Regions from separate parts of the Halalkalibacter lacteus genome, predicted to be linked through region 2. Evidence: predicted binding sites of a transcription regulator. Region 2 holds the regulator's gene; the other holds the start of a gene.
The links. The regulator Rex, encoded in region 2, represses fermentation and respiration genes when NADH is low (regulators of the CRP and FNR family bind a similar motif). The targets are predictions, from matches to a motif close to TTGTGAAATATTTCACAA.
Positions count from the first base shown of each region.

Region 1: a site for Rex is predicted at 10,767-10,784, ahead of SAZ04_RS13825 (hemerythrin domain-containing protein). Genes of this name have one in related genera too.

Region 1 covers NZ_JAWRVL010000018.1:30,768-46,453, forward strand. The annotation lists gene SAZ04_RS13785 (glycoside hydrolase family 13 protein) at 1-918, opposite strand, end outside; gene SAZ04_RS13790 (LacI family DNA-binding transcriptional regulator) at 997-2,013, opposite strand; gene SAZ04_RS13795 (sugar ABC transporter permease) at 2,306-3,151, opposite strand; gene SAZ04_RS13800 (carbohydrate ABC transporter permease) at 3,158-4,489, opposite strand; gene SAZ04_RS13805 (sugar ABC transporter substrate-binding protein) at 4,681-5,955, opposite strand; gene SAZ04_RS13810 (MATE family efflux transporter) at 6,528-7,919, shown strand; gene SAZ04_RS13815 (class I SAM-dependent methyltransferase) at 8,085-8,870, opposite strand; gene SAZ04_RS13820 (YwiC-like family protein) at 9,212-9,928, shown strand; gene SAZ04_RS13825 (hemerythrin domain-containing protein) at 10,145-10,702, opposite strand; gene uxuA (mannonate dehydratase) at 10,990-12,096, opposite strand; partial or broken gene SAZ04_RS23485 (glucuronate isomerase) at 12,101-12,296, opposite strand; gene SAZ04_RS13840 (GntR family transcriptional regulator) at 12,379-13,062, opposite strand; gene SAZ04_RS13845 (YesL family protein) at 13,445-14,095, opposite strand; gene SAZ04_RS13850 (sugar ABC transporter substrate-binding protein) at 14,360-15,307, opposite strand; gene SAZ04_RS13855 (PAS domain S-box protein) at 15,328-15,686, opposite strand, start outside.
Region 2 covers NZ_JAWRVL010000022.1:22,305-37,990, forward strand. The annotation lists gene SAZ04_RS15425 (carbohydrate ABC transporter permease) at 1-784, shown strand, start outside; gene SAZ04_RS15430 (carbohydrate ABC transporter permease) at 800-1,624, shown strand; gene SAZ04_RS15435 (glycerophosphodiester phosphodiesterase) at 1,654-1,875, shown strand; gene SAZ04_RS15440 (hypothetical protein) at 1,872-2,132, shown strand; gene SAZ04_RS15445 (hypothetical protein) at 2,185-2,331, shown strand; gene SAZ04_RS15450 (ComEC/Rec2 family competence protein) at 2,458-3,342, shown strand; gene SAZ04_RS15455 (ABC transporter ATP-binding protein) at 3,474-5,408, opposite strand; gene SAZ04_RS15460 (redox-sensing transcriptional repressor Rex) at 5,747-6,382, shown strand; gene SAZ04_RS15465 (twin-arginine translocase TatA/TatE family subunit) at 6,502-6,684, shown strand; gene tatC (twin-arginine translocase subunit TatC) at 6,702-7,454, shown strand; gene SAZ04_RS15475 (DoxX family protein) at 7,706-8,068, shown strand; gene SAZ04_RS15480 (MDR family MFS transporter) at 8,321-9,715, shown strand; gene SAZ04_RS15485 (YdiK family protein) at 9,783-10,004, opposite strand; gene SAZ04_RS15490 (CPBP family intramembrane glutamic endopeptidase) at 10,001-10,723, opposite strand; gene groES (co-chaperone GroES) at 11,143-11,427, shown strand; gene groL (chaperonin GroEL) at 11,483-13,123, shown strand; gene SAZ04_RS15505 (TOTE conflict system archaeo-eukaryotic primase domain-containing protein) at 13,507-13,785, shown strand; gene SAZ04_RS15510 (DEAD/DEAH box helicase) at 13,984-14,511, shown strand; gene SAZ04_RS15515 (helicase) at 14,543-14,755, shown strand; gene SAZ04_RS15520 (Fic family protein) at 15,029-15,686, shown strand, end outside.

The DNA.
Region 1 (15,686 bases), on a different contig from region 2:
TGTTCCTTTCCCTTTTAATCCTTCATACCAGCGTGTTTGGATTTCCTTGAAGCGCGTCATATCCCATGTAGGCATATCATCAGCGACCTCAAAATGGAACAATGTATGGAGCTCTTGGCGATCTTCCCCAACATAAAGCAAACCATCTTCTGGTGTGACAAACGGGATCTCACCAACCGTCATAATGTCATAGTGCTGCAGGACTTCACGGTTCATCTCATGTAAGTATTCATGAATACCAGGATTGTTACCTAGATAATTGATATCGTTTGGATTTTCTACACTTGGAAATCCTTCTAATTTGGCAAGTAAATTAATGACATCTAAACGAAATCCATCTATGCCCTTATCAAGCCAAAAACGCATCATTTTATAAATTTCTTGCCGAACTTCTTCGTTCTCCCAGTTTAAATCAGGCTGCTCAACAGCAAAAGAATGCATATAGTACTGACTAGTTTTTTCATCATACTCCCAAACAGACGGAGCGAAATAAGAGCGCCAGTTATTTGGCTCTTTTCCATTTTTAGGGTCCTTCCAAATATAGTAATCACGTTTCGGGTTTTCCTTAGAAGAGCTTGATTCCAAAAACCAAGGGTGCTGATTTGACGTATGATTCACAACGAGGTCCATAATCAGCTTCATGCCTCGTTTATGAACTTCATTTAAAAGGCGTTCCCACGTTTCCAAATTTCCTGCTTTTTCCATAACGCTATTGTAATCTGAAATATCATAACCGTTATCAAAATCAGGAGATTCGTAGCATGGATTTAACCAAATAACATCAACGCCAAGCTCATCTATGTAATCAAGCTTCTCAATAACCCCTTCTAAATCACCATAACCATCTCCGTTTGTATCAAAGAAACTCCGCCAATAAACTTGATATACAACTGCTTCTTTCCACCATGTCTTCATTATTTGATTCCCCCTTCTTACCCGTAGTCTTAGATTCTCTTGTAAAAACAACTGAAAAAGGAGCCTAAATAAGCTCCTCCACTATTTGCATGATTCCCTCTTAATTAGCCTATGAGGAACAATTACCTTTTTTTCACCAAAATCAGGATCAGCAATTTTATTAATTAGACATTTCGTCGCTTCAAAGCCTAAATCATATATATGAATATCGACGGTTGTCATGGTCGGTGACGATAGTTCTGATATCATTACATTATTAAAACTGACAATCGAAATATCTTGCGGAACTTTTACATTCATATCCGCCAGCATTCGTAACACTCCAAATGTCATAATATCATCAGCAACAATAAGAGCCGTAGGACGATCTTCAATCGACATCAGCTCAATGACTGCATCTTGTCCACCTTCTTTTACTTCCTCATGGTGAACAACGTAATCTTGTCGAATTGGTATATGGGCGTTGTTTAATGCTTGCTCATACCCTTTCATATGGTCAACCGTTACGACATAATCTAGATTCCCGCCAATAAACCCGATTCGCTCGTGACCTAACAACATCAAATACTCTGTTACTGTTTTCGCTGCTTTATAATTATCATTATTAACATACGTAACTTGATCTTCATCCATATTATATGGTCTACCAATTAGTGCAAACGGAAAATCTTGTTCAATTAAAAATGGCATGATCTTATCTTTAACTCTTGAATAGAGAAGTACTACTCCATCTACCCGTCCTCCATATACCATTTGCTTAACTTCTTCAAGAATTTCATCTTCCGTTTGTCCAGTTGTTAAATAAAGTCCGTATCCCTCTTGATAAGCCTTTGCACTAATCCCACGAATAACTTCCGGGAAGAACGGGTTTTGAAAGGCAATTTTAGCTGAGTTAGGCATGACAATTCCTAACGTACTCGTACTTTTATTTGCTAGACTTCTAGCATTGAAATTTGGATGGTAGCCTAATTCCTTCATCGCTTCCCTGACACGTTCTTTCGTTTTTTCACTAATACGAGAGCTATTTGCAATAACTCGAGATACCGTCGACGGTGCTACGTTGGCCCGTTTAGCGACATCTTTTATGGTGACCGCCATCGGTATCCACCTCCTGCCTCTTTTGTTTCTCTTTATTTTAGCTCTTACACACACTTTAGACAATCAATATATGTTTTAGTTTCTATAAATAACTGAGAAGGGTCTGACCCCGACTAGTTTTTAGGGGATCAGACCCTTGATTTTATCCTCGCTCAAAGGCTGAATCTTATGATGTTGTTACGATCCATAGTAACAAGGCAGAGTATAAAAACAAGCCAATGGCAAGTACTAATAAAATAATAGAAAGTACTTTAAACTTTTTAAACAAGAGAACCACCTACTTTGCTAACAGTTACCCTTTTTCAGCACCAGCCGTTAGTCCTTCTACTATAAAGCGTTGGAATACAAAGAACAACACCATTAGTGGGACTGAAATGAGAACGGCTCCGGCTGCGAATACGGTGAAGTTGTTATTTGCTTGTCCTGATACTAATGTAAACAAGCCTTGTGCCAACGTCCAGTTACTACTAGATCGTAATATAACTTCCGCCATAATAAAGTCCATACTCGCTCCAATGAAACTATTAAACGCAACAAATGCAATAATTGGCGTAGCTAGCGGAAGCATGACTTTAACAAAAATGTCTGTATTAGATGCTCCATCGATACGAGCAGCTTCCATTAAACTATTTGGAATTCCATCAAAGAATCCTTTGACAATCCATGTGTTAAAGGCCACACTCCCGGCAGCTAATACTAAAATATAGCCAAGATGAGTATCCAAAAGACCGAATGCTCCAAGTAACGTATAGATCGCAATCATCCCCATAATCGTTGGGAACATTTGTAAAATGATGATCGCCATCAAACCTTGCTTCTTCCCTGCAAACCTAAATTTCGAAAAAGCGTACCCAGAGAAAACTCCGAATGTCGTCGAAATGAGCATATTTGATATAGCAATGAACATCGTGTTTTTATACCATGTTAAATAATCATGTTCTGCAAATAAGGCCTTATAATGTCCCCAATTCCAATCAGCAGGGCTTGGAAATATTTGCGATGAATGCAAAGATGACCCAGGGTTAACTGACCCAATAAATATAAAATAAACAGGGAACAAACAAATGATTACTAACGCAACCAAAATACTATATACAATAAAGAAGTTTATTGCTCTTTTTCCTTTAGGACTAATCATGTTCTATTACGCCTCCCCTTTCATCGATTTTGTATTTCGTAAATTGAAATACGCAAATCCTGCAATGAGAAGAAAGACCACTAAGGCAACAGCAGAAGCAATGGCATATTGTCCATTATCTAATGTCATTTTGAATATCCATGATAATAAAATGTCCGTATGACCTGCGTAGTTGTAATTAGCGTTCATCGGTCCACCTTCTGTCATTAAATAAATAAATGTTAACTGGTTAAAGTTAAATGCGAAGGTAAAGACCATTAATGGAACGGCAGCTACCATAACAATCGGGAATGTGATGTTGCGGAACTGTTGAACAATTGTTGCTCCATCTACTTCAGCCGCTTCATATAATTCTTTACTAATGGTCGTCAGTACTGCAGTAAATAAGGCCATCCAAAACGGAAAACCTAACCATAGGTTTGTCATTAGTACGGCTACTTTCGCCCATGTTGGGTCTGATAACCACGGGATTGGATTCAATCCAACCGAACGTAACATATCATTAATAACTCCAAATTGACCATTGTACATATTTCGAAAAATAAGAATACTGACAAACCCAGGCACAGCCCAAGGGATAATGTAAATATTTCTCCAAAACTTTGTATATTTCACGACTTTTTGTGATAACACAACGGCGACAAAAAGTCCGGCAAACACAACGATCAGTGTAGATGATATCGCCCAGATAACCGTCCACGAGAAAACACCAAGGAATGTCCCTCTCCAGGATTCCATCGTGAACAAACGAACAAATTGCTCAATTCCAACCCAATCAACTAACGCCCTTGGCGGCAAATAGTTCGGGGAAGAAAAGTTCGTAAAAGCAATCAATGCAGTAAAAACAAGTGGAAATACCGTTAACAAGATCATACAAATAGCGGTAGGTGTGATCAAGATATAGGCATACCCGTTATCCCAGATATTACGAACCGATTCTTTGAAGTTCATAATTCTTTGCCCTTGCTCACGCATCTTTCCAACAAGGTAAGCATCACGAACACTTAAATAATAAAGACCTACGATCGCTATCAAAACGATCAGTAACATAAGCCCTTCAGCCATTAATAAGATCGAATGGTCACCGGGATCAACGATACGCCCTCTTTGTCTTACTTGAGGCGTTTCACCGAGTGTAATTAGCCCATGTAAACCACTCATAATTGGTTTAATAAAGAAAATTAAAATGATGAGCTCAAACAAGGCCCAACTAATACCCTTCCAATATTGCTTGTTATAAATTTGTCCAAGTCCCATAAAGAGAACAGACAGCAAAGCAGCTATTTTGCTATGGCTTTTATCTTTATGTGACGCTTGAGATTCTAGATTTGTTGACACAAATATTCCCCCTTCAACTGGAATAGTAAGCTTCATATTCAGCACATGACTTCATGTACAATGGATAATCAGTGAGGTGGTTTAGGGGGATTTTCCTATAGACCACACTCACTGCTCCATTAATTTTTCTATATTTTTATAGAAGATCATTCATTGAGTAAATAACACCCTGCTCTTTAAAACGTAATCCCTTATTGCTGTTGCTCTTGAATTGCCTTTTCGATCGTGTTCACTGCTCGATCTAACGCTTCTTGAATATCAACATCACGATTCCAAATTTCTGTAAATGCCGCTGCCATTGGATCCCAAACAAGAGGCATTTCTGGAATGTTTGGCATTGGATGAGCATGTGTTGCTTGTTCCAAGAAACCAACTGCAATTTCATTGCTTTGAATATCTTCATGATCGACTAACGCTAAGCGCGGAGGCAAAGCACCAGTGATTTGATATGACTCTAACAAGTTTTCTTCGTTCGTAATAAATTGAGCTAATAATGAAGCTGCATCTGGATAGTCCGTATATGCGTTTACATAGAAGCCACGGGTACCTGAGAAACTAGTTGGGTTTTCACCATTGTCAAGTAATGGCAGTGGCGCAACATTGAAGTTTACTCCTGCATCTTCATATCCACGGACAGCCCACGGACCGTTAATATCAAATGCTAAGTCTCCTCCTTCAAATAGTGCCGTTCTAACATCATAGGTGATATCTTCATTAGCCATACCAGGAAGAATCTCATCACGAATTCGGACCAATACTTCTGCGCCTTGGACAGAACCTTCATTATTTAGACCAATATCATTGGGATTTGTACCATCATCACCGAAAACATACCCACCATATCCACCAAGGAATGCATACGTAAAGTAAAGGTTCTCAGGCTCCATCATAAACCCATACTGATTACCTTCTGTTACTTCGTTCGCTACTTCAAACAATTCGTCCATTGTCTCAGGCGCTTCCTCTACTAAATCAGTGTTGTAGTATAGAGCATACGTTTCGATACCAGATGGGTATCCGTAAAGTTCTCCATCAAATGATGTAGCAGTAATAGCCGCTTCCATAAACTCTTCTTCATATTGTTCTGGCCAGAAGTTTTCAAGAACCAATCCGGCAGAGATCGCACGGCCAATACGGTCATGTGTAGAAGCAAATACATCACCTGCTAATCCTTGAGGACCATCTGTCGCTAAACGCTCTGGCGCATCTTCTTGGTTTACTTCCTCTACTTGTACTGGAATACCATATTCCTCTTCGAATTTCTCAGCCATCAATTCAGCCCATTTAAGCTGTTCGTCACCGTCACTCCACAATAATAATTCTGCGCCTTCTTCAGGAACGATCTCGAAATCTACTGCTCCTTCACCAACTCCAGTTTCTTCTGGTGCTTCATCCGCTCCGCCACATGCTGCAAGTGCTAATGACAACGATAATGATAATGTTACTAACTTTGTTTTTTTGAACATAATATCTGTTCCCCCTTGTGATTTAAAGTAATGAATAGATCAATTGCTGTAAACAGTTATTCTCATTCACCCCCTTAGTAAAATACAAGCTTTTAATATGGAATTCCCCTAAAAAGTTTGTTTGATTTAGCCTTCGTTGCTTATCATTACCAAAACGAGTAACTTATTGCATCTTTTTTAAAAGCCGAAAAAGTTCTTGCACAAAGTCATTAAAGGTATCCAGATGAAATCGGCGCCGATTTGAGCAATCGTTTGCATGGAGGTGTATAAAAAAAACCTCATCATTTCCACCTCGGTGAAAACGGTTGCACTTGGTTACCATCATTATAAGGCCCATAACTATTCTTGACAATACTTTTTTAAAAAAAATGTTGAATTTTGATATTTCCTCACACCTTCAACCTCTAAATTTCTCTATATGTGCAAACGATTGACATTGCTTTAAATTGTTAGTATGTTTAATTTCGTAATTGCCTATATCAACATACATACTCCATTTTTAAAGCGCATTCAATTCATTATTACGATACGAAACATAAAGAATGACTATCACTCCTCCTCTTTGGAGGACTTTGATACTCACTAAAAAAGGAGTGAGCGTTATACAAACGAATAAACAAACAAAACGCAATTTAACTCTTTTTGCGATTACATGGCCAATTTTTATTGAAATCATGCTTCATATGGTAATGGGAAATGCAGATACGTTAATGCTTAGTCAATATTCAGATGATGCTGTAGCTGCTGTTGGGGTTGCCAATCAAATCATTGTCGTCATTATTGTTATGTTTGGCTTTATAGCAACCGGTACGAGTATTCTGATTGCGCAATATTTAGGTGCAAATGAGGAAACGAAGGCAAGTCAATTTTCCGTCGTTTCACTAATTGCTAATGTAGTCATTGGACTGTTGTTAAGTATTGTTCTTTTCTTTTTTAGCGAAACTTTTTTACGAATGATGAATCTACCTCCTGAACTCATGGACAGTGCAGTTGTTTATTTGCGAATTGTCGGTGGTTTCTCATTTGTTCAAGCAGTAATTATGACAATCGGAGCCATTATTCGAAGTCATGGTTTTACAAAAGATGCGATGTACGTCACGGTTGGAATGAATATCCTTAATATATTTGGAAATTATTTATTAATTTTTGGAGCATTAGGCTTCCCAGTTCTTGGAGTAACAGGGGTTGCAATTGCGACTGTTATAAGTCGTTCAATCGGGGTTATTGTTCTACTCTATCTGCTTTATAAGCGAGTAAATGGAAATCTCCCTTTTTCTTTTTTACGGACATTTCCAAAGTACGAAGTGAAATCATTATTAAAAATTGGAATTCCAACAGCCGGTGAACACCTTTCCTATAATGGGTCTCAATTGGTGATTACGTATTTTATTGCAACGATGGGCACAGAGGCACTAACAACAAAAGTGTATGCTCAAAATATTATGATGTTTATCTTGCTCTTTTCGATCGCAATTGGACAAGGTACACAAATATTAATTGGCCATCAGGTTGGAGCAAATAAACTAACAGAAGCCTATAAACGTTGCTTACGAAGTTTAAAAATAGCGATCATCGTCTCAACTCTTATGGCTATTATTTTCTATTTATTAGGCCGACCGTTGTTCTCTATTTTCACTTCGAACGAAGACATTATTACACTCGGAAGCATTTTATTATTACTTACAATTATATTAGAGCCTGGTAGAGCTTTTAACCTTGTTGTCATCAATTCCTTGCGAGCTGCGGGTGATGTACGTTTTCCAGTTTATATGGGGATTCTCTCAATGTGGGGAGTTGCCGTTACTATTTCTTATACTCTAGGAATCTATTTCGGCTTAGGATTAATCGGGATTTGGATTGCCTTTATTTTGGATGAATGGCTCAGGGGCCTGCTAATGCTTTGGCGTTGGCGAGGACGGAAATGGCAACAGATGTCTTTTGTCCGAAAAGAAGGAGGAAAATAGGGTAGTACCCTATTTTGGGTCCTAAATGGTCTTTTTCTCACAGGATAAAGTAAATCATCTTTAACATGCAACAGGAGTTATCGGTTTGAAAAGCGTACAAGGTTTATAAAATTCAAAAAGCTAACTCGTTATACCTTTGAGTTAGCTTTTTTTCGAGTTGTCTTGTTATAAGCTAGGTTTTGTTGCTTTAATCAAAATCGCCTCACCCATAAATGAGTCAACCTTCCCATCTCTTACTTGAATTCTAAATTTAGCTTGATGCTCTTTCGTTGATTGCATCATATCATTTGATAAATAGGTTTTCTTTTCTTCAGCTAGATTCATCATTTGGCACCAAGTATTAAACTGAAAATGCTTTTGAAACCGGTAAGACTCCTCGATTTCAAAACCAGTCACTTCTAACTTTTGATACCACTCTGATTTTTTCCATGCCCGGTGATGACTATGATCTCGATCTTTTTCAATTTTATTATAAAATTGATCGAAGTCATCTCTTTCTGGTGCAACATTATCTATTAATAATAGCGTTCCTTCAGCTTTGATGACTCGAAATGCTTCACGGACAAAAGCAGAGATATTAGGAAAGTGATGAGCAGCAATCCGACATGTAATAATGTCAAAACTTTCATCATCAAACGAAAGCTGTTCCGCATCTCCTTGGACAAATTCAACATTTGAATTTCCATTCGATTCAATAAAACTCTTAGCCGCCTCTAGAATCTCAGTAGTCAAGTCGAGTGCCACAACATCCCTAACTAAAGGTGCTAGCGCATTTGCTACATGCCCTCCTCCTGTTGCGATATCCAGGACGTATTCATCCCCTTTCACGTTTGCTACTTCCACTAATTTTCGTAAATCATTCCCTTTTGCGTGCGTCTTACTCGTCACATAGTTACTGGCATTCTTTCCAAACTGGGCTTTCACATTAGCTTTCGTGTCTCGTTCCTTCATTATCATCACATCCTTTTAGTCATGAGAAAGCGATTTTTTTACATTATACAGTACGCGAATTTAGTTTTACTTCGTTTCAGATAAAAGGTTCTAAATAGTAATCAATTCACCTTGTGTTCAATAGCATTTACGTATCGCGGTTGTTCTTGATAAAAATCATTAACCTTTTTCAAAAAAGATAGACAAAGTGGTGAATGTGACACTTTTAACAGTAAGGATTTATCAAATCTTTTATAGTCATAGTATTCATTATAGAAAAGGAGAATGTCTATGCTCAGAAATGACTATAACCATATCGTTTTAATTACACCACACTAAATTACAGTCTGGAGGAACATAAAATGGTTTTACCAAAAGAACATGGAACATGGATGATGTTTTTCTTACCTTATTTGCTTGGAGTGTTTCTATCAGAGCCTACTATATTTCATATTCCATTTTTGATTGGTTGGTTTTTTCTCTTTTTGTCATCTACTCCATTGTTAAACATCATACGAAACCGAAACGTAAAAGCAGACATGATGCCTTGGCTTGTTAACTATTCGGTTGTCGCCATTATCTTTTTAGTGCCTGTGCTTTGGATGTATCCCTTTTTATTTGTGGTTGGGGCATTTCTCTTGCCTTTACTCGGAATAAATATCTTTTTTATTAAAAAACTGAACGAGCGGAGCCTATGGAACAATTTAAGTGGAATTATTACTTTTGCATTAGGAGGCGTTGCAACTTATATCATTGGTGTAGGAAGTCTCAAATATGAAGCTATGTTCCTACTGCTATTCATAACAGTATATTTTATGGGTAGTGCGTTTTATGTAAAATCACTGATCCGCGAACGAAAGAATTTACGTTTCAAGAGATCATCCCACATTTATCACGTGCTTCTTTTAGTGATTCCTTGGATACTAGGAGTCCCTTTGCTCTTGTTTGCGTATTTACCAGGAGTGCTAAAAGACTGGTTTACGTCTCGGAAAAAGCAAATGAAACCAATGAAGATTGGGATCATTGAAATTATCAATGGAGTTGTGTTTTTCATTATTAGTCTTGTAGTCATGATTTAATCAGATAACACCAAAGGGTCTGACTCCTAGCGTACAGCCGGAGTCAGACCCTTTGGCAACTACCTTTTTTATTGGTTGGCTCTTTCCCGTTCACGTTTTGGAATGTAGTTACAGTACGGTTCACCGTCTAAATAATCCCCTGTGACTGCATAATCAAGATTACATCGATTCCTTTCTACTATATAATAGCGTGTTCAAAAAGTAGGCGGCAATGGATCACAATCTACGACTTTTTTCAATTCTCTCTCGAAGTTCTTCTTTCTCCTCTGTCGATAATGTTTGTTCTGCTAATGGGAATAACACTGTTTCCTCTTTCATGAAGTGCTCCGATAAGATCAAATAGGCATTAGATACAAAAACAGCTATTTTTTCTGCTTCTAGACGAGTTAAATTGTCCTTTACTGTAGATGTCATATCTAAGAATGTATTTAAATTGCTTTTAGCCTGGTCATGTTCATATTCCATTACCGCAATCGGTCCAATGTCACGCCCGATATAGTTAGCCATAAGCGGAAACAAAATGCCCTCTTCCATTTCTGAATGTGGCTCCAAATGATTTGTAAATTGAATGACTTTTTCTCGCAACTCTAATAACTGCGTCTTCCATTCAGTCGTTACCCTGCTTTTTCCTATTCCTATGGAACCTGCATATTCATAAAGCTCTTCCATTTGCTTTCGTAATGGTCCGTGTTCAGATTTGAGCTGCTTCAGTGGTGAACAAAGTTCACTTGTTTCATTCCCTATCATCCCGCAATGCAATTGTTGATTTTCCAAGTCTATCCCTCCAAGAAATTAATAAGTTGGTTTCTTTAAGAGTAGCAAAAACGGAACTGTAAATAGGTGATTCAGATCACAAAAAACGAATGTTCAAAAGATGGCCACCTTTTTTGTGATACATATCATCATTGCCTAATTGAAAATCAGCTAAAGTTCACTTGTATGAAAAACCAAAGAAGTATGAACATGGTATCAGCATTTAATTGAAAAAGAAAACCGGTGATATCTTGAATAATTCCCCCAAAAACTAGTCAGTTGTTAAAGGAGTACCGGATTGATTTTTGCTACGGAGGGAACTGTCTGATTCTAGATGCGATAACAAAATCGGGTTCACTCAATCTTTCAAGTGAATCCCATATTCCCCATAAGTACATGATCCCAAGTCCACGGTCGTATAGGCCGTATCCTGGTCTACATTTTTCTCCCCAAATATGACGACCGTGATCAGGCCTTGCATATCCAGTAAATCCGACATCATGATAAGCTTTCATAATGTCCAATATATCAACTGTTCCATCAGCAGAGCGATGAGATGTTTCAATGAAATCGCCATTTTCATAAGTTCTCACATTACGAATATGAGCAAAATGAATACGATCAGCAAATTCTCGTACCATATCAGCAACATTATTATTTGGATTAGCTCCTAATGACCCGCTACAAAGAGTTAAACCATTAGCAGGACGATCAACAAGCTTTAAAAAACGCTGGAGGTTCTCTTTATTAATGATGATTCTAGGCAAACCGAAAACAGAAAATGGAGGATCATCTGGATGAATCGCCATTTTAATGTTGTTTTCCTCTGCTACTGGAATGATTTTCTCTAAAAAGTATTGTAAGTTGTTCCATAGGTCTTCTTCTGTAACACCTTGATATTGTTTAAATAGCTTTGATAAATATTTCAGCCTCTCAGGTTCCCAACCTGGCATCAAAAGGATAGAATTTTCAGCGATTTCCTTTACTAGTTCCATAGGATCTATATCAGTAATCTTTGCATTTTCGAAAAATAAAGCTGTCGATCCATCCTCAAGTTCTTTAAATAGATCTGTCCGTGTCCAATCAAATACTGGCATAAAGTTATAACAAATCACTTTAACCCCAACTTGAGCCAATCTTTCAATTGTTTTTTTATAGTTTTCAATATATTGCTCTCTAGTTGGTAGACCTAGCTTAATATCCTCATGAATATTTATACTTTCAACTACATCAATGTTGAGACGATTACGATCCGCATGTTCCTTTACTTCCTTGATGCGATCTTGGGACCATTCTTCCCCTACTGGAATATCATGAAGAGCCCATACAATCCCTTCCACTCCAGGAATTTGTTTCACATGTTCTAAAGGAATTAAATCATTTCCTTCTCCAAACCAACGAAATACCATTCTCATCTGCTTAAAACTCCTTTTTTCTATTAAATTCAAAAGCTAAATAGCTCTCTAAATTTGTGTAACGTATGTCTTTTACAATTTTCCCAAGTCGCTCAAAATTAGCTCGGTATTCTCCTGAAATACTCATGTCTCGTATAGGACAGGGGACTTATAGAATCGGTTACCATTCAAACAAAGTTTGATAATACACCTACATTATTTTTTAAACTTAGTTCTTTTAAAAGATAACGCTTTCATTATCTTATATATAAACAACCAGTGGTAACTGGTCATTTGGTGTTTTTATTTAAAATAATTAGGATAAGCTACTTTCAGTTTACCTTGATCGTTGTTTACAAGTGTTAGATGATCATGAATAATCGTTTCTGCTTTTCTAGAATCTTGCTCTTTTATCGCTTCGATCATGTCTTCATGTTGTGATAAGATAATTTTCCAATTATGATTTTCAGTTAAGCTCAGCATACGGACCCGGTTTAAATGAACATTCATTTGCTGAATAATGGTCCAAATCCGTTTCTTGCCACAGCCTTCAGAAATCGTTTCATGAAACTCTTCATCAAGTTCAAAGAATTTCTTATAATCCTTTACTTCGACACATCGCTTTTGCATATATAAATTAAACTCTAATTTTTGCATATGTTTAGGAGAAAACATTTCACATGCTAATCCGATCGCTGCTAATTCTAAATGTTCACGAATGAATCTGGCTTCCTCAACATGATCAAGGTCAATAAGCGCTACAAATGATCCCCTTTGTGGGAAGACTTCTAATAGTTCATCCTGCACTAATTTCACGAAGGCTTCTCTAACAGGAGTGCGACTTACTTGAAGCTTCTCTGAGATATCTTTTTCCGAGATATTTATACCCGGTTCAAGTTTCAATGAAATAATGCTCTCTCTTAATACATGGTAGACATAATCGCGTGTTGAAGAGAACGAATTTCTCTCACCAAATTCCAAAATCACGTTGTTCTACCTCCTTATTCCCGAATGCAATACACTTTTATTAATGCCTCATCTGCGGCTGGTTTGGGTACGTGTACCTTTTTAACTTTAATTGATAATGGTTCGGTTAAAACCGCTGCATCCGTTAACTATTCTAACATTTACCTCACTCTTTTTTTTAACTTCTAAATAATTACCCTTGTGATAGATACGCTTCCATCCAATATATTAATCATACTAGTATGGTAGTATGATTGTAAATATTTAAATGTTATAAATGTAAAATTAACCTAGATACCCACCATTTTTGACTAAATCACTTTCGTTCACAGATCCAATGAAGAAAGTAGCAACGAATTGCCCAAAGAAAAAGGTGCCAGCATAAGCTGGAACCCTTTACAATTTACTGCGCAGTTTCTTTTAATTCTTGAGAGTTTTGTTTTCTCGTTCCTAGTCGTTTAAAAGCAAAGTAAGCTGATCCCATACTAATAAATCCAAACACACTCGCGCCAAATACTGGAATCAAACCAGGAATGAACATAAACAAATAATAGGCAATTAACAAAGTAGCTCCCAGCACTAACGTCATTAACGGACTAAGAAATCCAATTAATATCGAATGCCTCAGGTACTGGAAGAACTTTAAATCATAGTGCACATAAACAGGAATAATATAGACGACCATAATTAAGAAAAAGAATCCAATAATAATCAAACCAGCAGTCAATATATATTGCAACATTCCACTCACTTGACTTAAAAATTGCAAGTCAATGTACAAAATATATCCGATTGCAAACATAATAAGCCCTAGTAAATTCACCTTAATAAATTCTTTTTTATAGGTAGTGAGAAAGAGCTTAAAAATAGGCGTATCTTCCTCTCCCATTAACCATTTTCTAATTATCGTAAACATAGCAACGGTTGCAGGCATAAATCCTAAAAAGATCAATCCTATTATCGTAAATAATATCCACAGAATATTTATATAGGCCAACCGCATGATCCACTCACTGACTCGATAAAACCCACCTATTACTCCTTGGTTTGGCATATATTCACCCCAACATTCCCTTTAAAAGTGTAACCCCTTTCAGTATACCATTAATTTTTCACTTTTTAATAGTGTTTAGTATTTACTCCGATTAGTAATTAGAAAAATGAGGTTGGCTCTTTTTAGATCCGACTCCTTCTTCAGTAACAACAATAAAAACTTGTTTGTTACAGTTAAATCCGACATTCAGATACTTGCTTATGAGCCAACCTCATATACCATTCAAACTATATTCAGCTAATGTTTATGATTTCTAGTGCACCTTTACCGTAACAAATTTTTCAAAAAGTCTAATCGTTGCCTTGCATTCCCTTTAATAATAATATCTACACCGCTATCAATCGTTCTTTCAACCTTTTCTCCGTTCGTTACTTTCAATGCTGTTTCAACACTTAAATAACCCATATCATATGGATTTTGTGCTACCGTTCCTGCTAACGTACCCGCTTCTATCAACTCGATCATTTCGATAATGCCATCTGCCCCTGTAACAGGCAAAGCAAGCTCGTGCTCAGTAAGAACCTCGATCACCTGCAGGGCTAAAGTATCATTTGATGCAATAACCCCTTTAATATCTGAATGATCTTGTAAAATTTCTTCCATCGCTTCAATAGTTAAATTCGGTTCATTAGTTAAATTTAGTTTTTCTGCAGCAACGGTAATGCCTACAGCCTCTAAAATTCCTCTAGCCCCATTTATTCGACCACCTGAAACTGGACTGTTCGAGTCTCCACCAATCATCGCAACTTTGTCGCCAGGCTGAAGTTGTGAAGCAAGTAATGCCCCTGCCTTCTTTCCTAACTCACTGTTATTTGTTCCAATATATGATGTTTTATTCTTCCAAGTGTGATCGGTGTCCAGTAGCAATACTGGAATATCGCCTTCCACAAACTTATCTAATATAGGCATAATGTAATCGGGGTCAGTCGGTGAAATAATTAAAATATCTAGATTTTCTTCTAGGATTGCCTTTAATATATCACCTTGTTCTTCAGCAGTTCCCTCAATTGGTGCTAAGACCTGACCATCCATACTAAAATCACGAAATCCCTTCTCGGCTCCCTCTTTAACGATTTCCCAGTATTGTGAGTTTAAATCTTTTAATACTATGGCCACTTTAGGCTTCTCTTCTGCGAACGGTTTCGATATAAAGCCGATTACGATCGTGAATAAAACAAAGATACTAATAAGAACAAAGGATTTTTTTTTCATTATTCAATCCCTCCTCTCTGTTAAGATTGAAAGCGAATGGAAAAAACCGTCCCTGTAGCTCCTGTTTGAATATCTATTTCAGCTTCATGTCGTTCCGCTACACTATAACAAATCGCTAACCCTAACCCCGTACCTTCTTCTTTCGTCGTGAAAAAAGGAGTTCCTATTTTCTCCAGAACTTCAGGACTAATACCGGTTCCTTGATCAACAATCTCTAATACAACTGACTTTTGATCCTCGTACGTTTTAATGGTAAGTGCTCCACCAGGTGACATAGCATCAAGTCCATTTAATGCCATGTTTAATATAATCTGACGAATTTCCTTTTCATCGACCACTATGTCCGGGCAATCATTCAAATCAAGAATGGTCTCTTTAC
Region 2 (15,686 bases):
TATGATTTATCTCAGCGTTTTTGATTGGAATTTTGTCAGTCCAACAATGGATTTTGTCGGCTTTGAAAACTTTATATCCTTAATAGGAGAGCGAGAATTTATAGAGGTTATGAGGAATTCTGCAGTATATACGTTTCTTACTGTGTTTTTTACGTTATCCATTTCATTGTTTTTGGCTTTATGGCTTAACAAGCAAGGTGGTTTATACAGTTTCATCCAAGGAGCGATTTTTAGTCCGCACATTATTTCACTCGTCTCAATTTCGATGCTTTGGATGTGGTTAATGGACTCTGATTATGGTCTATTAAACTGGTTTTTGGGATTGGTAGGAATAGCGAAAATAGAATGGTTAACGCATCCAGACACAGCTTTGTTTTCTTTAGTTCTAGTGGCGGTGTGGAAAGGGATTGGATTTAATACACTTGTTTTCATTGCTGGGCTGCAAAGCATCCCAAAAGATATGTATGAAGCAGCGCAATTAGATGAAGCCAGTCCATTTCGCATACTTTATAAAATTACATTGCCAATGCTATCGCCAACGCTCTTCTTCTTAGCGGTCATCAGTATGATTGGATCGTTTCAAGTGTTTGACACAATTGCTATTATGACTCAAGGTGGACCGATCAATTCAACGAATACATTTGTCTATTACATTTACGAAAATGGATTCCGTTTTTTTAAGATCGGATATGCATCAGCTGCAGGCGTCGTTCTTTTGCTTGTGATTAGTTTATTAACAATCATTTATTTTAAACTTCTAGCAAGCCGAGTTCATTATCGTTAAAAAAGGAGAAAACGTATGAAGAGACATGTTAGTTTTAAAGTGTTAAATCTAATTGGGCTTGTCATTCTCGTATGCATGTTTGCGATGCCTTTTGTATGGATGATTTCCACATCGTTTAAATCATTAGGGGAAACGATTATCTTTCCTCCTAAATGGATACCGGAACAATTGAACTGGGACAATTTCAGTAAGGCGTGGAATTCAGGTCCGTTTCTGACGTATTTCATAAACAGTTCAATCGTATCGATCGGGATTCTCCTTTTGCAAATGTGTACGATTATTCCGGCAGCTTATGCCTTTGCTCGTTATAAATTTAAAGGTGATTCATTCTTTTTTGGTCTTACAATGATCACGTTAATGATTCCAGCTCAGCTTATCTTTTTACCGGTTTATTTACAGATGAGTGCATGGGGATTGCTTGATACATTATGGGCCTTAATACTTCCATTTTCATCGAGTGCTTTCGGAATATTTTTATTGCGTCAGTCATTTAAGCAAGTGCCAGAGGAGTTACTTGAAGCAGCACGGCTTGATGATGCGAGTGAATGGAAAATCATCTTGAAAATCATGGTTCCAATAGCCAAGCCGGTCCTTATCACGTTTGCTCTCTTTAGTTTTATTACTCATTGGAATGATTATTTTTGGCCTTTGGTCATGACGACGTCAGATGCAGCTAGAACACTGCCAATTGGGATTACGAAAATTCGCCAAGTCGAAGGTGGAGTCGCATGGAATATATTGATGGCTGGAAATATGATTCTTGTTATTCCCATTTTAGTTGCCTTCTTCTTTGCTCAACGTCAAATTATTCGGGCGTTTGTTTACACAGGGGTTAAATAAGCAACATATAATAAAGGAGAGAAATCACTATGAAATGTATTGCCCATCGAGGTTGGTCATCAAAAGCACCGGAAAATACACTAGCAGCGTTTCAATTAGCTCTGCAGGAACCACCCATGTACGCAGTCGAACTAGATGTTCATTTATCAAAGGACAGCATTCCCGTTGTCATCCATGACCACTCTTTAGAACGGACAACAAATGGATCTGGTCTTGTAAAGGATTCTACGTATGACGAGAAACTGGTTTGATTATTTTGGGCCGTCCTACTTTAGTTCTGGAACAGTTGATACATACAGGTGCAAGCAGTATTTCGATGCACTATGCTTTTATCACAGAGGAATTAGTGCAGTCACTTATTGAGAAAGGCATACGAGTCGGAGCATGGACGGTTGATGATGCTAAAGTAATTGAGAAACTACGTCAGTATTCTAAACATATGCAAATAACAACGAACGATCCAGAACAATTTCTAAAAGTAGCACTTCCTACTATAACAAAAGGATAAAGGGGTCTGACTCATTTTTCAGGGTTGTCCAAAAAAGGGGAATATGCACCTTTTGGACATAGTACTAGCGAACGATAAGTTTATGCTGGAGGAAGAAGTGGAAGTAGAGATCTTAAGTCCTAGCTTTTCGGCATTAGAAAAAGCGAGAAATAAACCTAAGCTGTTTGAATGCTTGCTTAATGAGGAAGATAACGAGTAGTAGAGGAACAAATTCCATCTAGATGAGCCAAGCTTATTATTGGTTATCCTAAATAATTATGAATGTATTTGAGAAAACTTTACTAACACGTTTTTTAATAGACTTGTTAGAAAGAGGAATGATATTATGAACAATCAGAAAATATGGTTTGTTTTCCTATTGCTACTTGTTGTTTCTTCTATTTTGCCAAATGAGGGATTTGCGCAAAAAAAGGAGTTAGAAATAAGGTATTTCTACTTAGAGGCAGATCAAAAATCAGGAGATGCGATCCTAATAGAGAGCCCGGACGGAAAAACGATGCTCATTGATGCTGGGATGGAAAAAACAGGATCACAATTGGACGAGTATTTAAAACAATTACAAATTGATCAGATCGATTATGTAATTTCAACGCATCCACATCATGATCATATTGGTGGCTTTTTAACTATTTTAGATTCACGAGAAATAGGAGTACTGTTGATGCCAGATATTCAACATTCGACCAAAATCTATTTAGATTTTAAGAACATGCTTATGCAAAAAAAAATTAACTATAAATATGTGAAGGAAGGAGATCAGTTTGTTTTGGGTGAGGGTGTTAAGGTGGAAGTGATTAGTCCTTCTAAGGAAGCTTTAAACAAGGCAGAAAAAGCTGAAGACTTATCTACTGCTGATATCAATAACTTATCGCTTGTTTTAAAAGTAACCTATCAAGATAATACGTTTTTATTTACAGGAGACCTATACAAGAAACAAGAAAAAGCATTAGTAGAAGCAAAAAAAGAACTGCTTAACGTTGATTTGCTAGATGCTCCTCATCATGGTGATGCTACTTCATCATCAAAGCAATTTATTAACGCTGTAAACCCGCAATACACGATCATAAGTGCCAATATCCTACAAAGTAAAAAGATTGTTGAACGCTACAAAAAAAGTGGCAGCCACGTATACGCAACAAGTAAACATAAAAACATTCTAATCACTTCTGATGGCTGTGAGATACATGTAAGAGACGTAGGTGGGGGTTGACCCGCCTACCACTAGCACTTTTGTTTTTCACTCAAAAACAGTTCTATTAAACAGAAAAAGTCAGTCCCCTCGCTATTTCCACAGCAGTTTAACGCGGTGAAGACGTGCAGAGGGGTCTGACCCCAAAATAGCTATTCTTGCAGATTTTCCCATTCTTCCATGAGAGTTTCAATCGTTGTTTTTGCATTGTCAATTTCTGCTTGAAGCGTTTGCGCCTTTTCGTGATCTGAATAGATAGATGGGTTACAAAGGTCTTCTTCTTTTTCCACTAAAGAAGATTCAAGTGTGTCGATTTGACCTTCGATTTCTTCAATTCTCCTTAGACGTTGTCGTTCTGCTTTTTTTGCTTCTTTATCTTGTTCATAAGAGCGTTTATCCGCTTGGTTTGCTTCAGAAGAGGAAGCGTTTGTCTGCCCCTTTTCTTGTTGGCTCAACAATTCTCGTTGTTCCATCTCATCTTTCTTCTCAACATAATAATCGTAGTCACCAAGATAATTCGTGATCTGTCCGTCAACAAGTTCGGCCATTCTTGTGGCAATTCTGTTTAAGAAATAACGATCGTGTGAGACAAATAATAATGTCCCGGGATAATCGATTAACGCATTCTCAAGAATTTCTTTCGCATCTAGATCCAAATGGTTGGTCGGCTCATCGAGAATTAAAAGGTTGGCCTTTTTCATCATTAACTTTGCAAGAGCAAGTCGTGCTTTTTCTCCGCCACTTAGGGTAGAAACAGGTTTTAAGACGTCATCGCCACTGAAAAGAAAGTTTCCAAGGACAGTTCTGATTTCTTTTTCAGGAAGCAGTGAATGATCATCCCAAAGTTCATGAAGAACCAATTTATTAGATTTTAAATTAGCTTGTTCTTGATCGTAATACCCAATAGTCACGTTGCTCCCAATTCGAACCGTGCCATTTTTGACAGGAATGTCATTCATCAAAGCTTTTAATAGAGTCGACTTGCCTGCTCCATTTGGGCCGATTAACGCAACACTTTCGCCCCGATCGATGGCTAAATCTAAACTTTGAAAAATTGTTTCCTCACCATAAGCAACATGAAGGTCTGTCGTGCGCAAAACTTCATTTCCGCTTTGACGCTCAATTGTAAAGGAGAAGGAGGCTGATTTCTCAGATCCAGCTGGACGATCGAGTAAAGTCATTCGCTCGAGTTGTTTCCGTCTACTTTGCGCTCGTTTTGTCGTTGAGGCTCTCGCAATATTTCGTTGGACAAAATCCTCCAGCTTAGCTACCTCATCTTGTTGTTTTTCATATTGTTTTAACTCAAGCTCATAACGCTTTGCTTTTTCCTCAAGATAAGCACTGTAGTTCCCGGTGAATTTAGTGGACTTTGTTCTTGAAATTTCAACAACTTCAGTGACGATTTTATCTAGAAAATAGCGGTCGTGAGAAACGATAAGAATAGCACCACGATAGCCAATCAAATATTGCTCAAGCCATGTTAACGTTGAGATATCAAGGTGGTTGGTCGGTTCATCAAGAATAAGCAAATCTGGCTTGGTTAATAATAACTTTGCTAAAGCGAGTCTTGTTTTCTGACCGCCACTTAAAGTAGAAATTTTTGTTTCGTAATCAAAGTCTGCGAAGTTCATACCTGAGAGAATCCCGCGAATGTCAGCTTCGTACTGATAACCGCCTTTGTCTTTAAAGGTAAGTTGAAGTTGATCGTACTCTTTCAAAAGTTTTTCATAACGTGCTTGGTCTGCTAGTAAATCGGGATCAGACATTTGCAGTTCCATATTTCGTATTTGTTTTTCCATTTTTCGTAGTGGCGCAAATACCGTTAGCATTTCTTCCCAAATAGATAATTCGGATTCAAGTCCGGTGTTTTGAGCAAGGTAACCAAGTTCTGTTCCTTTTGGCATCATTACTTGTCCACTATCATAAGAAAGATGGCCTGCAATAATTTTAAGCAATGTTGATTTTCCAGCACCATTTCGTCCAACAAGTGCAACACGTTCACCTGTTTGGATATCTAGCTTAATATTTGTTAAAATTGGATCAATGCCAAATGATTTTGAGATGTTTATACATTGTAAGACAATCATGGATTTTCATTCCTTATTTACTATAATTAAATCTCTAATAGAGGTAACCAAAAAAGGTAAAGAGGCCCTTTTTATTTATGAATGTAGCAATGGCTCCACACGCTGCACGATTTGAGGAGAAGACCACTCCTAAAGGCTTAAAACCTAGCAGCGGCTCCGCTCATTGCTTAGAGGTAACCAAAAAAAGGTAAAGAGCGCCCTTTTTTGGTTACCTCTAGTGTATCGTAGAATCTATCTTTCAACAACTTCATGAACAACGGATTAAACCGATTACAAACTGTGTGAAATAGTGTACAATAACCATACGTCTTACAGGAAAGCAGTAAAGGAGGCAATGGATGAAAATTGATCAAACCAAGATTCCACAGGCTACAGCAAAGCGTTTACCACTATACTATCGATTCTTGGAAAATCTTTCTGCCTCGGGGAAGCAACGGGTATCTTCAACGGAATTGAGTGAGGCAGTAAAAGTTGACTCAGCAACCATTAGGCGTGATTTTTCTTATTTTGGTGCGCTCGGAAAAAAAGGGTATGGTTACAATGTGAATTATTTACTTTCTTTTTTTCGTAAAACATTAGATCAAGATGAATTGACTAAAGTTATTCTTGTAGGTGTCGGAAATTTAGGTACGGCTTTCTTACACTACAATTTCTCAAAAAATAATAGTACGCAAATTGTCATGGCCTTCGATGTAGATGAAAGCAAGATTGGTGATGAAGTTGGTGGAGTCACTGTGCATCATTTAAAAGACTTGCAAGATGTTATCGATCCGGAAGCTACTGTTGCAATTTTAACTGTACCTCAAGCCCCTGCACAAAAGATCGCGGATCAATTAATTGATGCAGGCATACAAGGAATACTAAACTTCACACCAGCTAGGTTAGATGTACCAGAAACGGTACGGGTCCACCATATCGATTTATCTGTTGAATTACAGGCATTGGTTTATTTTTTAAAGCATTATCCTGTATAAGAAATCTGTATAAATAGAGTGCCTTTCCCTGTTTATACAGGTTCGAAGCAATGAGAGAAGCCATTGCCATCTATTTGAATACACTCTATAATCAAAATTAGGACAAGGAGGTGCTACCTATGGGTGGATTAGGAGCAGGCAGCATTGCGTTAATTGCAATCGTTGCTTTACTAATATTTGGTCCGAAAAAGTTGCCAGAGTTAGGAAAAGCGGCTGGAAATACATTACGTGAATTTAAAAATGCAACAAAAGGCTTAGCAGACGAAGATGATAACAAGAAAAAAGAAAACGATAAAGCCTAAGTAGGAAGGGTCTATAAATGGAACAAAGAGACATGTCGGTAATGGACCACATTGTGGAGCTTAGACGAAGAATTATTATAACTTTAGTCTTCTTCGTCGTGGCGCTAATTGCCGGCTTCTTTTTAGCTGCACCACTTATCACATACTTACAAAGTACACCAACGGCTCAGAATTTGCCGATGAATGCATTTAAAATGACAGATCCGATTCGGATTTTTATGACATTTGCTTTTGCAAGTGCGCTTATCATTACCTTTCCAGTAATTTTGTTTCAGCTTTGGGCGTTTGTAAGTCCGGGTTTGCATAAAAAGGAGCAAAAAGCAACACTGGCCTATATTCCGTTTGCGTTTATTTTACTTTTAGTTGGTCTTTCTTTTTCTTACTTCGTTCTTTTTCCATTTATTGTTCAGTTTATGAGCAACTTATCTGAACGGTTAGGGATTACTGAACAGTACGGTATTAATGAATATTTCTCATTTCTCTTTCAAGTAACAATCCCATTTGGACTTTTGTTTCAATTGCCTGTTGTCGTAATGTTCTTTACACGGTTAGGAATGTTAACACCAAGTTTACTAACGCAAGTTCGGAAATTTGCTTATTTTCTTTTGCTTGTCATAGCGGGCTTGATTACACCACCAGAGATTTTATCTCATTTAATGGTGACCCTTCCGTTATTATTGCTCTATGAATTTAGTATCTGGGTGTCATACCTCACATATCGCAAAGTACAAAGGTTGGAGAAAGAACGCGAACAGAATATGGAGGAGTGAGTGTCTTGTATAGGCATTCACTCTTTTTTAGATAAACTATGTGAAATATTGAACAAATGATACAAAAGGAGGACTTACAATGAGGGGTCAATTTTTCAGAGAAAACAAATACGTCGCGGGAGTATCGTTGTTCCTACGCATATATCTAGGGTGGTCTTGGTTAACTTCAGGTTGGGGAAAAGTGATGGGAGACTTTTAATGCAGGAGGATATTTACAAGGGTCTGTAGCCAATCCTGTAATGAATGGGGAAGTGTTAAAGTATCCGAATTATGTAGCATTCTTAGAAAATGTAGCTATTCCAAATGCAGATGTATTTAGTGTAATAGTAGCATGGGGAGAAGTACTCGTTGGATTAGGTTTAATCGTAGGAGTCTTTACTTCAGCCGCCGCATTCTTTGGAGTCGTGATGAATATGTCATTTATGTTTGCTAAAACTGTTTCTTCTAACCCGTGGATGGGAATGATCTCAATGTTCATTTTAGCAGCAGGAGCAAATGCTGGACGATACGGTGGAGACAGATGGGTATTACCATATGTAAAAAATTTAGTATTTAAAAACAGAAACAATGAAAAAGGGATGGGAGCAAATCGAGATTTACGAGAAGCCATTTAAATAGCAAAGAAAAAGGGGTAGACTCAAAAGGGGCATTGGGTTTGGCTCTTTTTTGTTGTACACGATTGTCAAACTCCTTAATCTTTTTCATATAAGAGTGTGTTCAAAAAGCAGGTTAATGGATCGGCATGCTTAAACGATGCAATTATCGGAGTTACTGTTGCTACGCCAACTTTCATGATAAAATAGGTAAGTAATTATTTCGAAAGGCGAAATGGTGTGAATGAAAAGATGAATATATCAGAGAAATGGATGGTTGTCGTAGCAGTTTTATTAGGGTCTTTTACGATGATCTTAAATAATAGTATGTTAAACCCGGCAATTCCTCAACTTATGGTCGTTTTTGGAAGTGATGCTGTTGCCACTGGATGGGTCATTACGATTTTTATGGTAACGATGGGAATGACGGTTCCAGTTACTGGGTATTTAGGAGATCGGTTTGGGAAAAAGAAGCTTTATTTACTTGGTTTATCTATTTTTACTCTAGGTTCACTACTAGGATCTTTTTCTTGGGACTTGAGTTCGTTGATCGCGTTTAGAGGGTTGCAAGGCATTGGTGGAGGAATTATGATGCCACTATCAATGGCTTTAATTTTTGAAGCATTTCCCCGAAAAGAACGTGGTCTGGCAACAGGTGTTTGGGGAATCTCGGCGATGATGGCACCCACCATTGGTCCAACGTTCGGGGGCTTCTTACTCGAAACGTTGAATTGGACATACTTATTTCTCGTGAATGTTCCATTTGGCCTTATTGGTCTATGGTTTGCTTTTCGTTATTTGCCAAGAACATCCGCTGATCATAATGTCACCTTTGACCGTTATGGATTTATAACGATTACATTTGGCGTTGGTTCGATATTATATGCGCTAGGAAGAATGTCAGAGCTTGCTCATTTAACGGAGCCAATGAATCTCACCCTCATTTTTGTAGGTCTTATCCTACTGTATACATTTGTACAAATTGAGCGAAAAGAAGAACAACCATTATTAGACTTAGCCTTGTTTCGAGTGTCTCCCTATACATTTAGTATGGTCATTGCGAGTATGACGTCAGTTGGATTGTTTGCCGGACTGTTTTTAATTCCACTGTTAATTCAACAAGTATATGGTCTTGGGCCTATTATGACAGGCTTAATCTTCTTGCCATCGGCTTTACTAACAGGGGTTTTCATGAGTATAGGAGGACGAATTCTTGATCGGAAAGGAGCTACTGGTGTAATTTCAACGGGGCTTATTGTTCTGACAGTGGGGACAATTCCTCTAGGCTTTTTGAACATTGACACATCGCTAGCCTTCATTTTCGCGTGGATGGCAATTAGAGGAATTGGAATGGGACTTAGTAGTATGCCCTCAACGACAACAGGGATGAATGCTATTCCAAGTCATTTAATATCACGTGGATCAGCAATGAACAACGTGATTAGACAGATGAGTTCCGCTTTAGGAATTGTTTTCGTATCAATCTATTATGAAGTAAGACGAGGACAGCTAGCCATAACAGCAAATTCATTAGAAGAGGCGAGCCTCCAAGCTATCAATGAAGGATTTCTGGCGATTGCTATATTAACCGTCCTCACGATTCCAGCAGCGTTTCTTCTTGAGAGAGCATCAAGACAAGAATACAAACGATATAAGAGCGAACATTAAAAAAGAGTGGCTCAAGGCATACTTACCTTTGAGTCGCTCTTTTTTATCGTGAAACAGTCACCATGCTCTATTTGTCTTTTTTCTTTTTGTTTTGCTTTTGGAGCTTTTTAATCACTTTACGTAATCGATAAAAGCGATAAGCAATCATAAAATCCACTGCAGCAAATGAAACAATTAAATAACTCCAGAAGTTCCAACCAGACGTGCTAACATTTTGAATCGCAAAAAAGGTGAGCAAAACGCCTATAGAAAAGTAGAGGAGCGCCATTGTAATGGGAGATGCTCTCATAGTAACCCTCCAATAATGAATGATGTTTGTTCTAGTTGCTCAAGCTGTTCCATCCAATCTTCTAGTTGATCCGCTAATAAGACGTTTACGACTGAAACAAAAAGGTTAATCGCAACATGAGCGATAATTGGTACAAGGATTCGTTTCGTTTTCACATATAGAAAGGCAAAGACTAACCCCATTGCTGTATAAACAAGTAAGTGTGTAAAATCCATATGAACAGCTGCAAAAATTAAAGAACTTAAAATACCTGAAATCCAGAAGTTAAATCGTTTATAGAGTGCTCCAAAAATAACTAAGCGAAACACGATTTCTTCGAGGATTGGTCCAATCACAGAAATAACAAGAATAAACGCCGGGAATGCTTTAGCAAATTCAACAATGGTCTCTGTGTTTTCTGAGCCTGGTTCAATTCCAAGAACAAACATTTCGATTAAAGCTGCCGTATATTGAGCTGCAAAAACAAGAAATACACCAATGATCGCCCAGCGAATCGCTTCTCCTTTAGAAGAGCGGTTACGGGTGGAGTGCCTATTTCGAATATCGGGAAGAAGGAACAAAATGATAATAAGTAAGCCTATACTGAAGCTGAACATGCTCCACAGTCCAGGGATTCGTTCCAATGGAGTCCCAAGTTCTCTGAGGATGAATACTCCTGGAACAGCAGAAAATTGCATTAATGCATATGTAATTAAAATCCACCAATATCGTTTATTCAATGTGTTATACCCCTTTGTCAAAAGTTTCAGATTGAGCCTGAAAATGCATCTTCATATTTTACCATAAGTAATTTAGAAAAGCTGAAGGAAAGCCTTGTCCTACTATCGAAAGTAATGTGAATAAGGATTTATTATTCGGATAAGATAGGAAGGTTTGAATATAAGCTCATTCATATTACGTTATGTAACTAAACATTTGTTTATGTGTACATTACGTTTTTCTAATAATCATGGCTTGTTATGGTTATGGATGAGGCACGAGATTTACATATAATGAAACCGGATAAAAAACAATAAATTTTTTTTGCAAAATGCTTGCAAATATACCCAGTAATGCTTATTATAATAATTGTGTTAGCACTCAGGTTGGTCGAGTGCTAATAATAAAAAATCAAAGGTCTTGAAGGAGGGTGTTTTCCTTGTTAAAGCCATTAGGTGATCGTGTTGTAATTGAATTAGTTGAATTAGAGGAAAAAACTGCGAGTGGGATTGTGTTACCAGATTCTGCAAAGGAAAAGCCTCAAGAAGGTAAAGTGGTAGCTGTTGGAACAGGTCGTGTGACTGACAACGGTGAGAAAGTTGCTCTTGAAGTAAGTGCAGGAGACGCTATCATCTTTTCAAAATATGCAGGTACTGAAGTGAAATACGAAGGTAAAGAATATTTAATTCTACGTGAAAGTGATATTCTTGCAGTTATTGGCTAATTAACAAAAGAGCTTAGTCTCTACATAATAATAAAAATCGTAGGAGGTATAACTCATGGCAAAGGATATTAAGTTTAGTGAAGATGCACGTCGCTCAATGCTTCGTGGTGTAGATGCACTTGCGAACGCTGTGAAAGTAACACTTGGACCAAAAGGACGTAATGTCGTTCTTGAAAAGAAATTTGGTTCTCCGTTAATTACAAATGATGGTGTTACAATCGCCAAAGAAATCGAGCTTGAAGATGCATTCGAAAACATGGGTGCAAAGCTTGTTGCTGAAGTAGCTAGCAAAACGAACGATATCGCAGGGGACGGTACAACAACTGCGACAGTTCTAGCGCAAGCTATGATTCGTGAAGGTCTTAAAAATGTTACATCTGGTGCAAATCCGATGGTTATCCGTAAAGGAATTGAAAAAGCAACGTCTGCTGCTGTTGCAGAGCTTAAGAAGATTTCTAAGCCAATCGAAGGAAAAGCTTCCATTGCTCAAGTGGCTGCTATTTCTTCTGCTGATGACGAAGTTGGTCAAATCATTGCTGAAGCAATGGATCGTGTTGGTAACGATGGAGTTATTACAATTGAAGAATCAAAAGGATTTTCTACTGAGCTTGAAGTTGTAGAAGGTATGCAATTCGACCGTGGATATTCATCTCCATACATGGTAACAGACTCTGATAAGATGGAAGCAGTTCTTGACAATCCTTACGTTCTTATCACTGACAAGAAGATCTCTAACATTCAAGAAGTTCTTCCTGTTCTTGAGCAAGTTGTTCAACAAGGTAAGCCAATCCTTATCATCGCTGAAGATGTTGAAGGTGAAGCACTTGCAACACTTGTCGTGAACAAATTACGTGGTACATTCAACGCTGTAGCGGTTAAAGCTCCAGGATTTGGTGACCGTCGTAAAGCAATGCTTGAAGACATTGCAACACTTACAGGTGGAGAAGTGATCACAGAAGACTTAGGTCTTGACCTTAAGTCTGCAACAATCGATCAACTTGGTCGCGCTGGTAAAGTAGTTGTTACAAAAGAAAACACAACAGTTGTTGAAGGTGCTGGCCAAGCAGATCAAATTGCTGCTCGCGTTAACCAAATCAAAGCTCAACTTGAAGAAACAACATCTGAGTTTGACAAGGAAAAGCTACAAGAGCGTCTTGCTAAGCTTGCAGGTGGTGTAGCAGTTCTTAAAGTTGGTGCTGCAACTGAAACTGAATTAAAAGAGCGTAAACTACGCATTGAAGATGCATTAAACTCTACTCGTGCTGCTGTTGAAGAAGGTATCGTAGCAGGTGGTGGTACTGCACTTGTCAATGTAATCAAAGCTGTTCAAGCTGTTCAAGCTGATGGCGACGAAGCAACTGGTGTGAACATCGTTCTTCGTGCTCTTGAAGAGCCAGTTCGTCAAATTGCACACAACGCTGGTCTTGAAGGATCTGTAATCGTTGAGCGTCTTAAAGGCGAAAAGGTTGGCCAAGGTTTCAACGCTGCAACTGGCGAGTGGGTAAACATGGTTGAAGCTGGTATCGTTGATCCAACGAAAGTTACACGTTCTGCACTTCAACACGCAGCAAGTGTATCTGCTATGTTCCTTACTACTGAAGCGGTTGTTGCTGATAAGCCTGAGGAAAACGAAGGTGGCGGCATGCCTGATATGGGCGGCATGGGCGGCATGGGTGGCATGGGCGGCATGATGTAATAGCTGCTCAATCCCCTTGGTATATAAGGGATTTGAAGTGATTTGCTAACAAAACGCTAACATTTTCCAAATTATAGTGCTTATTTTAGAGGCTTCTCAAAGGTTGATAAAACTTTTGGGAAGTCTCTTTTGTCATCTCTTTGGTCACTGGTGATAAATATCTCAATATTACTAGCTGTGTAACTCTAAATAAGAGTCTGCCTTTTGATAAAGTTTTCTAATAATCTATCTTAACTCCTGCGAGTAAATATGCAAAAGTTTTTCATCAATTTAGACGTTAAGACATCTCTCTCGTAATGTTTATTTTTATAAGATTTATACTGTTAACTAAGTGCTTTCTTGGCTAAACTAGAATTAAAAATTTTAATGATTGGAGTAGCCTTATGGATATTCAAGAACAGCTCAATCAAGCTGGAATGGATTCCTTTGATAGAATGTTTCCTAACCAAGATTTATTACCTAAAGGTGGTTTTGGTAATTTAATAGCTCTACCATTACAGAAACAAGCAAAAGTGAAAGGGAATAGTGTGTTTGTAAATGATTCATTTCAGGAATTTGAGAATCAATGGAAATATCTATCATCGATAAAAAAGATATCTGAAAAAAAACATTTTACAAATAGTAACAAAACTTCTCCGAGGAAGAAAGCCCTGTTAAGGTAAAAGAGAAAGTTGAGAATATTAACTTGCCAAATGAAGTTACTATTGAATTAAATCAGGGTATTCAAATTCCTAAAATTTTATTACCTAGTAAGATACTAATTGTATGGTCAACTTACTATCCAACAAGAGGATGATGTTACTTCTATGGTAAATTATGACACTTGAGTATTAGCAGCAGATACTGGTTTTGGAAAAACAGTGACAGCTGCAGCATTAATTAGTAGAAATGAAACTTATACACTCATAATTGTGCATCGAACACAACTAGTTGAACAATGGAAAGAGAGATTATCAACTTTTTTAAATATCCCAGCAAAAGAAATTGGTGGTGGGAAAAATAAACCAACCTACAACATAGATATATCTACGATTCAATCGCTTAATCATAATGGTTTAATAAAACCTGAGTTACATCATTACGGGCAAATTATCGTGGATGAATGTCATCACATTTCTGCCGTCAGCTTTGAAAAGGTATTAAGAGCCGTCCGAGCAAAAAAAGTGTATGGTTTAACAGCAACCCCAGTTAGGAAAGATGGGTTGCACCCAATAATATTTATGCAATGTGGGCCAATAAGATATAAAACGAATAATAAACAGCAAGCCAATATTGGACCGTTTAAACAAACCCTTGTTAAAAGAGAAACATTAATGAAAACGACGTTTCGTTCTTTATTAATAGATAACAAAGAATATATAGCTTGTATATCAGTTTCATTGGTATGATGATTCTAGACTAGATACACTCTTTCTAACAATGCCAATCTCTTGGAAAGGAACATTACAACAGTATGTAGGACGACTTCATCGTAAGCATAGTGATAAAAATCAAGTAAAAGTGTTTGATTATGTAGATTCGAACGTTGATGTTTTACAGAAAATGTTTGAAAAGCGATTAAAGGGATATGAAAATTTTGGTTATAGTCTATATGGTGACAAAGAGAAAAGCCAACAAATTCAATTATTCTAGTAGTTTGAAATAACAAAATGATATAAGTAATTCAAGATAGTATTCTACTGTTTGTTCTTGGTACCGATCTATAAAGTAAGTGAACATTTGCAATAAAAGCAGTTTTTTTAAAGATTTCAGAAATTTATCAAACTAAGGAAATAGATTGGTGAAAATCAGAAATATCTATACCTTTTAACAAATATTTGATTAAAATTGGTTTAGAAGGTATATTTCAGAGCAACGACGGTATTCTCAATTTAAGTATATGTTTCAGTGAGAGAGGTGAAGCAAATGTTCGAACATATTAATCAAAAGAAAGAACGTCTAGATGCCAATCGACCGTTACCTAAATATACAGTAAAAAGCTTACGTGAAAAGTTATTACTCGAATGGACATACAATACAAATGCAATTGAAGGAAACACGTTAACTATCAAAGAAACGAAGGTAGTTCTAGAAGGAATTACTGTTGGTGGCAAAACGCTACGTGAACACTTGGAGGTTTTAAATCATCGGGATGCGATTCACTTTGTAGAGGAGATTGTACAAAAGGGTGAACCTTTGTCAGAGTGGCAAATTAAGAATCTACATCGACTTGTACTAAAAGGAATTGATGAATATGCAGGTGTATATCGGGACCAGCAAGTTTTTATTTCTGGTGCTAAACATATCCCCCCAGCTCCCTTCCTCATAAGAGAAGAGATGGAGCAGTTGATGACATGGTATGAACAATTAGAAACGAAAAAATTGCATCCGGTTGCTCGTGGAGCTATGTTACATGCTATTTTTGTTGGAATTCACCCATTTATTGATGGAAACGGCCGGACATCACGCTTGTTGTTAAATTTAGAACTCATGAAAGATGGTTTTCCACCAATTGTTATTAAAGTGGAAAATCGAATAGCTTATTATGAAGCATTAGATAAAGCACATACACAAAAAGAATATG